2 regions of the uncultured Intestinibacter sp. genome follow, and region 2 is predicted to be linked to the other one. Evidence: predicted binding sites of a transcription regulator. Region 2 holds the regulator's gene; the other holds the start of a gene.

Region 1 (7,569 bases), on a different contig from region 2:
TAAGTGAACAAAAAGCTACACTTGAGTCTTCTAAAGAAGAAATAGAAAAAGCAAGAGAAGAGGCTTTAAAGGCTGCAGATATATCAAATAAAATCACACCTGAAACAATTGATTCAGTTCTTTCGGCAGAAAACTTCTCTATGCCTGCTGGATATGTTGAAGATGGTGCTGATAAATATTCAGTTAAAGTCGGTGATAAATTTACTTCTAAAGATGAGATTGAGAATCTTCTTCTATTCTCATTAGAGGATATTGCTGATGTTTATTTAAAAGATGTTACAAACATTGAATATGGAAATAGCACAAGTGATTCATATACAAATGTAAATGGAAACCCAGGAATCATTTTATCTATAGAAAAAACTAGTACAGCTTCTACTTCTTCAGTTTGCGATAAACTAAATAAAACTATAGATAATTTAACTAGTAAAAATGATAAATTACATATACTTTCTCTAATGGACCAAGGTATATACATAGATATGGTTATCGATAGTATACTGGATAATTTAATTTATGGTGGTGTATTAGCAATAATAGTACTTTTAATTTTCTTAAGAAGTATTAAACCTACTATAATAATAGCTCTAAGTATACCTATGAGTTTACTATTTGCAGTAGTTTTAATGTACTTCACAGGTATATCTCTAAACATGATTTCACTATCTGGTTTAGCTCTTGGCGTTGGTATGCTTGTTGATAATAGTATAGTTGTCATCGAAAATATCTATAGAATGAGAAATAACGGTGTAAGCAAATATAAAGCCGCTGTCTATGGTGCTAAACAAGTTTCAAACGCAATATGTGCCTCTACTCTAACGACTATATGTGTATTTTTACCGATAGTATTTACAGACGGTATAACAAGACAATTATTCGTCGATATGGGTCTTACAATCGCATATTCACTTATTGCGAGTTTATTAATGGCTCTTACTTTAGTTCCTTGCATGGCATCTAATATATTAACTAGCAAAGATCAAGTTGAACACAAATTCTTTAATAAACTTGTTGATGGATATGAATATGTATTAGACAATGCATTGAGACATAAAGCAGTTATACTTGTGGGTGCATTATTACTTTTAGTTTTAGCTGGATATAGTGCTACAAAAATGGGAACTGCATTCATGCCTGATATGAGCTCTACTCAAATGACAGCAACTATCTCAGCAAAAGAAGGTCAAGAAGTAACACAAGCTGATTTAGAAAGTGCTAGTGATGAATTTGTAAACATAGTAAAAGAACTTCGAGATGTCCAAGGTGTTGGCGCAATGACAGGTTCAGGTAGCATCACTGGTTCTTCTAAAAAAAGTGTTTCTGCTTATATCCTTTTAAAAGAAGATATGAAACATTCTAATAAAGAAATTGCTAAAATGATAAAAGATAAAACAAAATCTTTAGGTTATGATATAACAGTTAATGAATCTGCTATGGATACTGGAAGTATGTTATCAAGTGGAATAAGTATCAAAATCAAAGGAAATAACTTAGACAAACTTCAATCTATATCTGAAGATATGACAAAATTACTAAAATCAGTTAAAGGTGTTACTGATATAAAAAGTGATTTAGATAATATAGAAGTTGAACAACGTATTAGTGTTGATAAAGAAGCTGCTATGAAATATGGTCTTACAGTTGCACAAGTATATCAACAAGTTTCTGAGGGACTAAAATCAGAAAGAAACTCAACATCTATAACTCAAAATGGAAATGATTTAGATGTAGTTGTAAAAAGCGCTACAGAACCTACATTAGAAAACTTAGAGTCTTTAAATATAAAAGGTACTCAAAATAATGAAGATGTTACTATAGCTTTAAGTGAAATTGCTTCTATAGGTAGTGCAAATACTCCATCATCAATAAATCACACTAACCAAACTCGTTATTTAACTGTCTCAGCATCAGTTGATGATAGCCACAATATCGGTTTAGTAAGTCGTAAAATACAATCAAAAATTGATAAATATAAAACTCCTTCAGGCTATAGTATTGAGTTAGGAGGAGAAACTGAAACAATAAATACTACTATGAAAGACTTAATCCTTATGATAATACTTGCTATAGTATTTATTTACTTAATAATGGTTGCTCAATTCCAATCATTATTATCACCATTTATCGTAATGTTTACTATACCACTTGCATTTACAGGAGGTTTATTAGCATTATTAATTACTGGACAAGTACTAAGTGTAACTTCTATGTTAGGATTCTTAGTTCTTGCTGGTATAGTTGTTAATAATGGTATAGTCTTTGTGGACTATGTAAACCAATTACGACTTGATGGAGCCAATAAGCATGATGCCTTGTTAGAAGCTGGTAGAACGCGTATAAGACCTATACTTATGACTGCTTTAACAACTATACTTGCTATGTCGACTATGGCGTTAGGAGTTGGTATGGGTTCTGAATTATCACAAGGTTTATCAATAGTTACAATAGGTGGTTTATTATACGCTACATTATTAACGCTATTTATTGTTCCAATTCTTTATGATATATTACATAAAAAGGAATTAAAAACTGTTGAAATAGGCGAATCAGACTAATAAAATTTAATCCAAAACATTAAAGGGACTATACAATAAAATTACTTATATTGTATAGTCCCTCTTTTAATTTATTTTATATTTCACAAGTTTATACTCTGTTTTATAATGATATAACTCTACTCATCAATTCATTACTTCTCTTGATAAATAAATCTAATTCATCTGCACTTAATTCTTTGTTTGCAAGCAATGCTAAGTCTACAATTTGGTTGCAAATTACATCTACAGCTTCTTTTTTAGTTTCGTCATCTTTTAAAGATAAAACTTTTTTGATTAATGGATTTTTATCATTTATAACTAATGTTTTTTCTTCTTTTAGATCGAATCCATAATCTAATCCAGCAAATCTAGATTGCATTTCCATCATTCTTCTTGATTCTTCTGAAACTAATATAACTGCTGGTGTATCTTCTTTCTTTAGGCTTTCTACTGTATATTTTTCAATTCTATCGCCTATTTTTTCTTTGAAGAAATTAACTATTTCTTCGTCTGCTTTTTCGTCCTTTTCTTCATCTTTATCTTTTAATACATCTGATAAATCAGAGTCTATTCTCTTGAATCTTACACCATGTTCTTTATATTCAAGGAATGTGATAAAGTTATTATCTATAGTGCAATCTAATATAACTGCATTTAATCCGTATTCTTTAAATAATTTAATATATTGAGATTGTTGTTCTCTATCTACAACATAGAATACTTTATTTTCATGTTTATCTTTCGCTACTTCTAAGTAATCTGTTAATGTTATATATTTTCCATCAAGATCTTTATATAAAATGTATTCTTTTATTTTATCATAAAAACTTTCATCTTTTAGACAACCGTATTTGATAAATATTTGTATATCATCCCAGAATCCTTCGTATTTTTCTCTTTCATTTTTACAAAGTGATTTTAATTTATCTGCAACTTTTTTAACTATATGCTTAGAAATTTTGCTTACATCTCTATCATTTTGTAAGAAACTTCTTGATACATTAAGCGGTAAATCTGGACAATCTATTACACCTTTTAATAATAGTAAAAATTCTGGTATAACTTCTTTAATGTTGTCTGCTACGAATACTTGATTGTTATATAATTTTACTTTACCTTCAACTAATTCAAATTCATTTCTTAGTTTAGGGAAGTATAAAATACCTTTTAAATTAAATGGATAATCCACATTTAGATGTATCCAGAATAATGGTTCATCAAATACATTAAACACTTGTTGATAGAATTTTATATATTCTTCATCAGTACAATCTTTAGGTGATTTTAACCATAGAGGATTTGTATCATTAAGTGGCATTGGTTTTACTTCATCTTTAGTTTCTTCTGAAGTTTTATCATCACTACCATCTTCAGATTTTTTATTTTCTTCTTCAGCTTTTTTCTTAGCCTCTTCTTCTAATCTATCTGTATTTTCTAGATATATTTCAACAGGTAGGAATGAACAATATTTTGTGATTATACTTCTTAAATTGTATTCATCTAAAAATTCTTCGCTATCTTCTGCCAAAGTAAGAGTTATTGTTGTACCTCTTTCAGTTCTTGTTCCATCCTCAGTTATTTCAAATTGCATACCATCTGCTGATTGCCATCTGATTGGTTTTGCACCTTCTAAATATGAAAGTGTATCTATTTCAACATTACTAGATACCATAAATGCTGAATAAAATCCTAAACCAAAATGACCTATTATATCATTTGATTCTTCCATCTTGTCTTTATATTTATTAAAGAAATCCTCTGCTCCAGAAAAAGCAACTTGATTTATGTATTTATCTATTTCATCTGCAGTCATACCTATCCCATTATCACTAAATTCTAGTGTTTTATTTTTTTTGCTGACTGCAACTGTTATCTTATAAGGTTTATCATCACTATTAACTTCCCCCAAAGCTACTAGTCTTTTATGTTTGCTAACTGCATCACAACCATTACTTATTAATTCTCTTATAAATATATCCTTATCAGAATATAACCATTTTTTAATTATTGGAAAAATATTTTCAGTATCTATTGAGATACTCCCTTGTTTTAATGCCATATGTCTGACCTCCCATAATTGAATATTATTTATTACTGTTTTTTTCAAAAAAAAATAACAAGGGTGCCCCCTTGCTATTAAGGGTTTTTGCAAAAGTTCTATTTCTTTTTTATTTATTTCATAAAACTATTCTAAATTAATTTTATTCGAACTTTTTATAAGAAACCTAATTATCACTCTTTAGTCGAGAGTGCTAATTCGATAGTAAAAAAAATACCGATATAGTTATCCTGTATTTTAACTTTTTTCTTATACATATTATTATAGCACGTTTGTTAGCACTGTCAAGTATAGAGTGCTAATTTTTTATAAAAATATAGTGAGACTTCTTTATTGATAGTCCCACTATATTTTTTCTATATAATTCTCTTTATATTTTTAACTCACTATATAATCTAAAAAAGTTGAATATAAAATATCCAACTTCCTTATCAAACAATTTATTTTGCTTGAACATCATCTTCGCTTTCTTTTTCACTGCGAATCTCTACTACAGTTTTATTTGGAAGGCATACTATCTTTTGTCCATTAGAGTCGATTTTTCCTTGTTTTATACAAAGCTTATCCGGACAATTAGCGTCTTCCATATATACAACACCTTCTTTTATTATTACTTTGTTGTGTTCATCTATATCAATTGTTTTATCTTCGTTTAATGGGTAAGTTCCGTAGTCTTTTCCGTCAACCTTTATGATAACTTCTCCACCTTTTTGTGCAAATAAAGATTTTGCTCCAAATCCCATTCCTGCAACAATTAATATGACTATTATTAAGATTATATCTTTTCTTTTCATAATGTTTTTCATAACTATTCTCCAGTATTATTTTTAATAATTCCCTAAATTTATCTTGCTTATTTTTACATGTCAAATATTGAATAAATCAAAAATTTTTCCGACAATTTTATTATACTAATACTCGTTCTCATTGCCAAGAATAGTTCTCAAATAATTTTTCAAAAAAATAAAGCTAGGTAAATCCGCATCTACCCAGCTAAATTCTAAAGAGGAAATTATCATATGATTAATTATTTTCATTCTATTTAATTTCAATTACTTGTTTATTTTCTATTTTCTTTTGTTCTTTTTTAGGAACAAATATATTTAAAACACCTTTGTCATATTTAGCTTGTATATCTTGTTCTGTTACTTCATTACCTACATAGAAACTTCTCTTTGTATTGCCATAGTAACGTTCTTGTCTAATGATATGACCTTCATTGTCTTTTTCTTCGTTTGTTGTATTATGTTCAGCACTTATTGTTAAATAACCATCTTCCAAATCTAATTTCAAATCTTCTTTATTAAATCCTGGAACTTCCATTGCCAATTCATAACCATTATCTTTTTCTTTTATGTCTGTAGACATTCTGTTTGTTGTAGTCATATTAAAAACTGGGTCTGTGAAAAAGTCATCAAATAAATTATTATTAAAATTAAATCTTTCTGGGAATAACATAAAGCATCGTCCTTTCATTTTAGTACTCTATGTCTGGAGTGCTAATTCAACCATTTTTTTGAGTATACCCTTTGCTCTGGTTGAAACTTTATTAATTATATTAATTATTAATTTATATTTTAGAAGATTTCTTATTTAAGTCTTCTTTTTATCATTTAATTTATTTTGCAAACTATATTGATATTATTCTACTTCTATAGTTTGTTTATTTTCTAGTTTTTTAACTTCTTTTTTAGGAACAAATACGCTTAAAACACCTTTATCGTATTTTGCTTGGATATCATCTTTTGTTACTTTATCACCTACATAAAAGCTTCTCTTTGTACTACCATAATAACGTTCTTGTCTGATTAGATGTCCTTCTTCATCTTTCTTTTCATCAGATTTTTTATGTTCAGCAGTAACTGTTAAGTAACCTTTTTCTAATTCTAGTTTCAAGTCTTCTTTATCGAATCCTGGAACTTCCATATCTAATTCATATCCATTTTCTTTTTCTTTTATATCTGTGGACATTCTATTAGGTACATTTACATTGAAAATTGGATCACTAAAAAGATAATCAAATAAATTATTACTATTATTAACTAAACCAAATCTTCTTTCTGGAAATAACATAAAGCATCATCCTTTCATCTTTTTATTAGCACTCTTCATTAATGAGTGCTAAGTCAACTTCTAAATTTAAGCATACCTGGTATGCTTTTGTTGACTCTTTATTCATTTTACCTATTTTCAAATTTGTGATTTGTTTATTCAAATCTTTTATTTCTTTGTCTTACTTGTTATCCTTTTTCCTTATGACTATATAGTACACCTTTTTGTTAGCACTGTCAACCATTGAGTGCTAATTTTTTCCTATTTTTTATTAGTTTCCTTACAGAAATCCTTTATATCCCCTCCAATCACTTGTTCAGAGGGGATTATATTTTTTTAGATTTCTAAGTTTTTTTATTTAAAATAATCAATAACTATATTAACCATAGTCTTAATTCCTATTTTTATACAATCTTCATCACAGTTAAATTTTGAATTATGCAATATACAAGTGTCTTCGTTTTTTTCAGACTTGCATCCTAAAAACATAAAGCAAGATGGAACTTCTTTTGCAAAGAAAGAGAAATCCTCTCCACCTGTATCGGGATTATCCATCTCGATTAAACTGTCCTCTCCCATACTATTTATAATAGATTTTTTTACTAATTTAGTAAGTTTAGGATCATTCATAGTGACTGGATATCCATGATTAAATTTATATTCATAATCGCATCCATGTATTTTGCAAACATCTTTAACAAATTCTTCAATTTTATCTGGTAGTATCTCGCATGCCTCTACACTAGAGCACCTAACTGTACCTTCAATAGATACTTCACTAGGAAGTACATTATATCTCACACCACCATTTATTTTTGACAATGTAAGAACAACTACATCACTCGGGTCTATTGCCCTACTAACAATCGTCTGAAGTTGAGTTATTAAATATGCTGCACAAACAATAGCATCATGGCCTTC
Region 2 (7,569 bases):
TATAGCTGATTTATCTTCTGCACTTACTTTATCTCCTAATTCGTTTAAAGTTTTTTCAGTTTGATAAATAGTTGATTCAGCTTGGTTTAATGCTTCTATTTTTTCTTTCTTTTGTTTATCAGCTTCAGCATTCATTTCTGCTTCTTTAACTTTTCTTTCTATTTCTTCTTCTGATAAGTTAGTTCCTGAAGTTATAGTAACTTTTTGTTCTTTTCCAGTTCCTAAATCTTTAGCAGTAACGTGAACTATACCATTAGCATCTATATCGAAAGTAACTTCTATTTGAGGTATTCCTCTTGGAGCTGGTGGTATTTCAGATAATTGGAATCTACCTAATGTAGTATTATCGTAAGCCATTGATCTTTCACCTTGTAATACGTGTATATCAACAGCAGTTTGGTTATCTGCAGCAGTTGAGAATACTTGAGATTTTTTAGTTGGTATAGTAGTATTTCTTTCTATTATTTTAGTCATTACGTTACCCATAGTTTCTATACCTAATGATAATGGAGTAACATCTAATAATAATAAGTCGTTAACTTCACCAGTTAAAACACCAGCTTGTATAGCAGCACCAGCAGCAACACATTCATCTGGGTTTATACCTTTGTGAGGTTCTTTTCCTATGAAGTTTTTAACAGCTTCTTGAACTGCAGGTATTCTTGTTGAACCACCTACTAATAATACGTCGTCTATTTCTGAAACTGAAAGTCCAGCATCAGCTAAAGCACTCTTAGTTGGTCCCATAGTTTTTTCTACTAAATCAGCAGTTAATTCGTTGAATTTAGCTCTTGATAAATCTATATTCATGTGTTTTGGTCCTTCTGCAGTTGCAGTTATGAATGGTAGATTTATGTTAGTTGACATTGTTGAAGATAATTCTTTTTTAGCTTTTTCAGCAGCTTCTTTTAATCTTTGTAATGCCATTTTGTCTGATCTTAAATCAACACCTTCAGCTTTTTTGAATTCGTCAGCTAAGTAATCTATTATAACTTTATCGAAGTCGTCTCCACCTAATCTGTTGTTACCAGCAGTAGCTAAAACTTCGAAAGTACCGTCACCTATTTCAAGTATTGATACGTCGAAAGTACCTCCACCTAAGTCAAATACTAATATTTTCTTTTCTTCGTCTAATTTATCCATACCGTAAGCAAGAGCTGCAGCAGTTGGTTCGTTTATTATTCTTTTAACGTCAAGTCCTGCTATTCTACCTGCATCTTTAGTTGCTTGTCTTTGAGCATCTGTGAAGTATGCTGGAACAGTTATAACTGCTTCTGTTACTGTTTGACCTAAGTAACTTTCTGCATCTGATTTTAATTTTTGAAGTATTATAGCTGATATTTCTTGTGGAGTATATCCTTTACCATCTATATCTACTTTGTAATCTGTACCCATATGAGTTTTTATTGAAGTTACAGTTCTTTCTGCATTTGTAACTGCTTGTCTTTTTGCAGGTTCCCCTACTATTCTTTCACCATCTTTTGTAAATGCTACTACTGATGGTGTAGTTCTCATACCTTCGTTATTTGCTATTATTTGAGGTTCTCCACCTTCTAAAACTGCTACACAAGAGTTTGTTGTACCTAAATCTATACCTATTACTTTTGCCATGTTAATACGCCTCCTGGAATTTTCATTTTAATTAATTTATTTAATTTGTTAGCTATTTTCAATTATTAGCTATTTATTATTTACAAATTTATTAGCAAGATACTTTAACCATTGTTGGTCTTATTACTTTTGCACCAAGTTTGTATCCTTTTTGTAGTACCATAACAACTTTGTTTGGTTCTACTCCATCTATGTTTTCTTGCATTACTGCCATGTGAACATTTGGATCGAAATCAGCATCTTCTGCTTCTATTTCTTCAACACCAAATTTTACTAATGAATCTTTTAGTTGTTTATAAACTAAATCTACACCTTTATAAAGAGCTTCTTCTTTATCTGGGCAAGCATCTAATGCTCTTTCCATATTATCTATAACTGGTATTAATTCAGTTATTATTTTTTCATTAGCAAATACGCCAATTGTCTCTTTTTCTTGTTGTGTTCTTCTAATATAGTTAGAATATTCTGCTTGAAGTCTTCTATATTTATCTTCAGATGCTTCTACTTTAGATTCTAAGTCTTTTATTTTATCTTCAACTTTCTTTTCTTCTAATTTAGAATTTATATCTGTTACATTATCATCTTCAGTTTGTTGTGTTTTTACTTCCTCAGCCGCTTGTTCTTCAACTGAAGTGTTAGTATCGTTTTTAACTTCAGATTGTACATCTTTATTTTCCAAGATATTACACCCCTCGATTCTTTTATTTTTCTATTTATTATTAAGCAATATATTCATATAATTTATTATCGAATATATTCTAGAATAATCCATTCTCGTTGGACCTATAAAACTTATACGTCCGATTTGCTCATTGTCTACTTTGTATGTAGCTGTTACAACACTACAGTCTTGGGCTTGTTGACAGTCATTATCACTACCAATTATTATATTGGTATTGTCTTTTAATATTCCTTTTGATTGTATTATTTTAGCTACTGTTTCTTTTGTTTCAAGCATGTCTAAAAAGCTTCTAGCTTTTAATACATCATTAAATTCTGGATAATCAAGTATGTTTGTAACACCGTTTAATGTTATCGATACATCATCATCTGATACATTTGAATTTAATACGCTAAGCAATTTATCCACTATAGAAGAGTATTCTCCTATTTCATATTTTATAAAAGCTATTAAATTGTTATCAATATCTGTTATACTTTTTCCTGCAAGCTTTTTAGTAAGATTATCAGAAATTATATTCAACTTAGCTTGATCTAAATACTTTTTAGTAGGAATATCAGTCTTTTTAATATCTCCAATATCTGTTACAACAATTAATAATATACTGTGTTCACCCATGTTAACTAGTTGGATATGTTTAATCACACTTGGTTTTACTATTTTAGTAGTACCTATAGTTGTGTAATTAGTAAGCTGTGATAACATCTTAGAAGTTTCATGAATTAAATCTTGTATGTGATTCATGTTGCTTTCTACACATTTTTCAATTATTTCTTTGTCGCTATCATTTAATTCATTAGTTCCCATCAACAAATCTACATATAATTTATAACCTTTTTCTGTTGGCACCCTTCCTGCTGATGTATGTGGCTGAACTAAATATCCCAATTCTTCCAAATCCGCCATTTCATTTCTTATAGTCGCAGCGCTAACTCCAAGATTATGCTTTTTAGAAATTGTTCTAGATCCTACAGCTTCAGCTGTTTCAATATAATCTTTAACTATCGCTTTGAGGATTTTCATTTTTCTTTCATTAAGTTCCATTTTTCATTTCCTCCCTGCTGTTAGCACTCACTATTTTCGAGTGCTAAAAAGATTATATATATTATATAACACTTATTTTTATTTTTGTCAACAGTTTTTATTTAATCTATATAATCTAAAAAAATATTATTTGATATTTCTCTTCCCTTTTGAGTAAATTTAAATCCGCCCTGTGTCATTTCTATTAATTCTAAATTTAAATGTTTAGCTATTTGTTCTTTATATTTTTCTTCAAAGTTTATTTCAAATTCCTCAAAATCTTTAAAAATTATACCTTCATTCATTCTAAGTCCCATGATAATCTTTTCTTCTATTTCGTCTTTTTGAGTAAGAGTTTCAAAGAAATCTATAGGCTTTTGATTTTGTAATAATTTTTCATGATAATCATCTAAACTTTGTACATTGTTGTATCTAACATTATTAATATATCCAGATGCTCCCGGTCCTAATCCTATGTAATTTTTACATTTCCAATATAATATGTTATGCTTGCATTCATATCCCACTTTAGCATAATTTGATATCTCATATTGATTATATCCATTTTCTTTTAAATAATTTATAGCATATTCATACATTTTTATATCTTCATCTTCATCACCAAGATCAAACTCTTTTTTCATATACATGTCGTATAATTTAGTTCCTTCTTCTAAAATTAGAGAATACGCTGATATATGTTCTGGATTCAAGCTTACTATTTTATGTAGAGTTTCTTTCCAATCTTCAAAAGTTTGATGTGGAAGATTATACATTAAATCTATATTTATATTTTTAAATCCTACTTTTCTAGCTTCTAAATAGTTTTTTTCAAATTGTTCATAATTATGTATTCTACCTATATATCTAAGTAAATTTTCTTGCACAGCTTGAAGTCCTATACTAAGTCTATTTACTCCAATACTTCTCATAAATTTTAGTTTATCTTCTGTAAGTGTACCTGGGTTGCACTCCATTGATATTTCTGCATCTTCATCTATAGAGAAGTTTTCTTTTATTTCGTCCATTATAAATTGCATGTCATTATTGTTTAATATGCTAGGCGTCCCTCCACCAAAAAATATGCTATTTATTTTTCTATCTTTATTTTTATATAAAGCCATCTCTTTTTTTAAATCAGATAAAAATCTATCTTTTTCATTTACTATCATTTTATATGAATTAAAATCGCAGTATTTACATTTTTGCACGCAAAAAGGTATATGTATGTATAATCCAAGCAAAAAATCACCCTCTCTATTTTTATTTCTTATAGCTTTTATAAGTTTTTATTATCTTATTTATAGTTTTCACAATGAAATTATAAGTATACATTCTATTGCTATTATAAATTATAATCACTCTATATAAAATAACTTATTTTTTTAATTAAAAATTCATCAACAGACTTACTACATTGCTTTAGATAATATATAATTACCTTAAAATTAAAAAAGGTAAACTTAAAAAATAAGTTTACCTTTTTGTATTTATATTTACCATACCTCTAAGGCATGTTTTTTCATCTATTCCTAGTGCTTCTCCTACAGCAATAGATAAGGCAGCATTTTCTACAGATACATCATCATAATCAAATAAATCTAAGTATTTATATGTAATCTTTGAGTTATCCGCAATTATTACTTTAGTATTTCTCTCTCTTGCTATACTTTTAAAATAATCTGTGTAATTATTGTTAGTTGTTACTAAATATCCTTCATAAGGTATAACTTGCGCAAATGATTGAACAAGTTTATCATCTTCTTCTACATAATCCTCAGAAATCTCACTTATAACAGCTATATTTTCATTTAGCTCATTAAATTTAGATACTTTTTTAGAAGCTGAATCTGCATCTATATTTTCATAAATTACAGCATCGACGCCTAACTCTGATGCATTTTTTAAAACTGAAAATTTATCATTATTAGTTTTATGTTGTAATTTTGAATATTCATCATCTGAACCATTTTGTAGTCCTAAAATTATATCTGAAGATTCGTTTGCAGTTTTTCCTATAACTTTATAACCTGCTTCTATTAATATATTACTGACTAAATTAGTTATTATAGATTTCCCCTTTATTCCATTTAGACTTATTCTTATTGGTATTTTATCGATGATTTGTTGTCTTTGTGATTTATTTTTGTTAATTAAAATTATGCTTAAAACCACTATTATTGCTACGATTGCTATTATAATAAAAATAACTCATCCCTCCTAAAGATTTACTTTACATAAATATAATTTCCTATGCGCTATAAAATAAGCTTAAATGCTGTATTAGCATAAGTTTATTTTATATTATTTTATAACCCTTTTCAACTTATATTATAGTATAAAAATGATGTTAAAAAAGCTCTATAAAATAGATACTTCATCTTTTATAGAGCTTTTATTTATTTTAATCTAGTCGTCTAATTTTAAAACTGCCATAAATGCTTTTTGTGGTACTTCTACGTTTCCGATTTGTCTCATACGTTTTTTACCTTCTTTTTGTTTTTCAAGAAGTTTCTTCTTACGAGATATATCCCCACCGTAACATTTAGCAAGTACGTCTTTTCTAAGAGCACTTATAGTTTCTCTAGCTATTATTTTATTTCCAACAGCTGCTTGTATTGGCACAGCAAATTGATGTCTTGGTATTTCATTTTTAAGTTTTTCACACATAGCTTTTCCTCTAGCATATGCTTTTGATTCATGTACTATAAAACTTAGTGCATCGACTTGTTCTTTATTTATTAATATATCTAGTTTTACTAGTGTAGATGGAACATATCCTTTCATTTCAAAGTCTAATGAACCATATCCTCTTGTTCTAGATTTTAATGCATCAAAGAAATCGTATATAACTTCATTTAGTGGTAAATCGTAATGTAACATAACTCTCTTAGGATCTATATACTCCATATTATGCATAGTTCCACGTCTCTCTTGACATAATTCCATTACTATACCAACATAGTCTTTTGGTACTATTATGTCAGCTTTTACGATTGGTTCTTCTATCATTTTTATTTCTGATGGGTCTGGTAAGTTAGTTGGGTTTTGTATCATAACTACTTCACCAGTATTCTTAGTTACTCTGTATATAACAGATGGAGCTGTTGTTACTAGGTTTAAGTTGAATTCTCTTTCTAGTCTCTCTTCTATTATTTCTAAGTGTAATAATCCTAAGAATCCACATCTAAATCCGAACCCTAATGCTGCAGAAGTTTCAAGTTCAAATTCTAATGCTGCATCGTTTACTTGTAATTTTTCTAATGCATCTTTAACATTTTCATATTTTTCACCTTCACCTGGATAAATACCACAGTAAACCATTGGTGTAGCTTTTTTGTATCCTGGAAGTGCTTCTTCTGTAGGTCTTGATGCATCTGTTATAGTATCACCAACATGACAACTTCTTATATCTTTTATACTCGCTGCTATATATCCAACATCTCCAGCTTGAAGGCTATCAAGTTCAGTTGGATGTGGAGCCATAACCCCTACTTCTGTAACTTCGAATTTCTTTTTAGTATTCATCATCTCGATTGTCATACCTTTTTTAACTTCACCTTCGAATACTCTAACATATGCTACAACACCTTTATAAGCATCATAGTATGAGTCGAATATTAAAGCTTTTAATGGTTTTTCTATATCACCTTCTGGAGCAGGTATATTATTTACTATATCTTCTAATACGTCTTGTATATTTAAACCACTTTTAGCTGATACTAATGGAGCTTCACTAGCATCAAGCCCTATAATATCTTCTATTTCTTCTTTTATTTCGTCTGGTCTAGCACTTGGAAGATCTATTTTATTTATTACTGGTAATATTTCTAAATCTTGATCTAATGCTAAATATACATTTGCTAATGTTTGTGCTTCTACACCTTGAGCAGCGTCTACTACTAATAGAGCTCCTTCACACGCAGCTAAACTTCTTGATACCTCATAATTGAAGTCGACATGACCTGGAGTATCTATTAAGTTTAGATAGTACTCATTTCCATCCTTAGCGTTGTATTTTAATCTTATATTTTGTAATTTGATAGTGATTCCTCTTTCTCTTTCTAAATCCATGTTATCTAATAACTGATTTTTCATTTCTCTATCACTAACTAAACCTGTATATTGAATTAATCTATCCGCCAAGGTAGACTTTCCATGGTCTATATGTGCAATAATACTAAAATTTCTCGTTCTACTTTGTTTATTGTCCACCTTTTTTCCTCCTTAAAACTTAGTTTAAATTATTTTAA

Evidence for each region. The regulator HrcA, encoded in region 2, represses chaperone genes, less so after heat shock. The targets are predictions, from matches to a motif close to TTAGCACTCNNNNNNNNNGAGTGCTAA.
Region 1: htpG (molecular chaperone HtpG) is a predicted target of HrcA. The motif match lies at 4,767-4,793, and genes of this name have one in related genera.

Annotation. Positions count from the first base shown of each region.
Region 1 covers NZ_CABQXJ010000010.1:6,827-14,395, forward strand. Annotated here, with positions in the region: gene RDX53_RS03295 (efflux RND transporter permease subunit) at 1-2,555, shown strand, start outside; gene htpG (molecular chaperone HtpG) at 2,659-4,596, opposite strand; gene RDX53_RS03305 (NusG domain II-containing protein) at 5,037-5,402, opposite strand; gene RDX53_RS03310 (Hsp20/alpha crystallin family protein) at 5,635-6,072, opposite strand; gene RDX53_RS03315 (Hsp20/alpha crystallin family protein) at 6,238-6,669, opposite strand; gene RDX53_RS03320 (M20 family metallopeptidase) at 7,003-7,569, opposite strand, start outside.
Region 2 covers NZ_CABQXJ010000013.1:24,235-31,803, forward strand. Annotated here, with positions in the region: gene dnaK (molecular chaperone DnaK) at 1-1,611, opposite strand, end outside; gene grpE (nucleotide exchange factor GrpE) at 1,703-2,290, opposite strand; gene hrcA (heat-inducible transcriptional repressor HrcA) at 2,321-3,337, opposite strand; gene hemW (radical SAM family heme chaperone HemW) at 3,439-4,560, opposite strand; gene RDX53_RS04075 (hypothetical protein) at 4,793-5,491, opposite strand; gene lepA (translation elongation factor 4) at 5,726-7,531, opposite strand.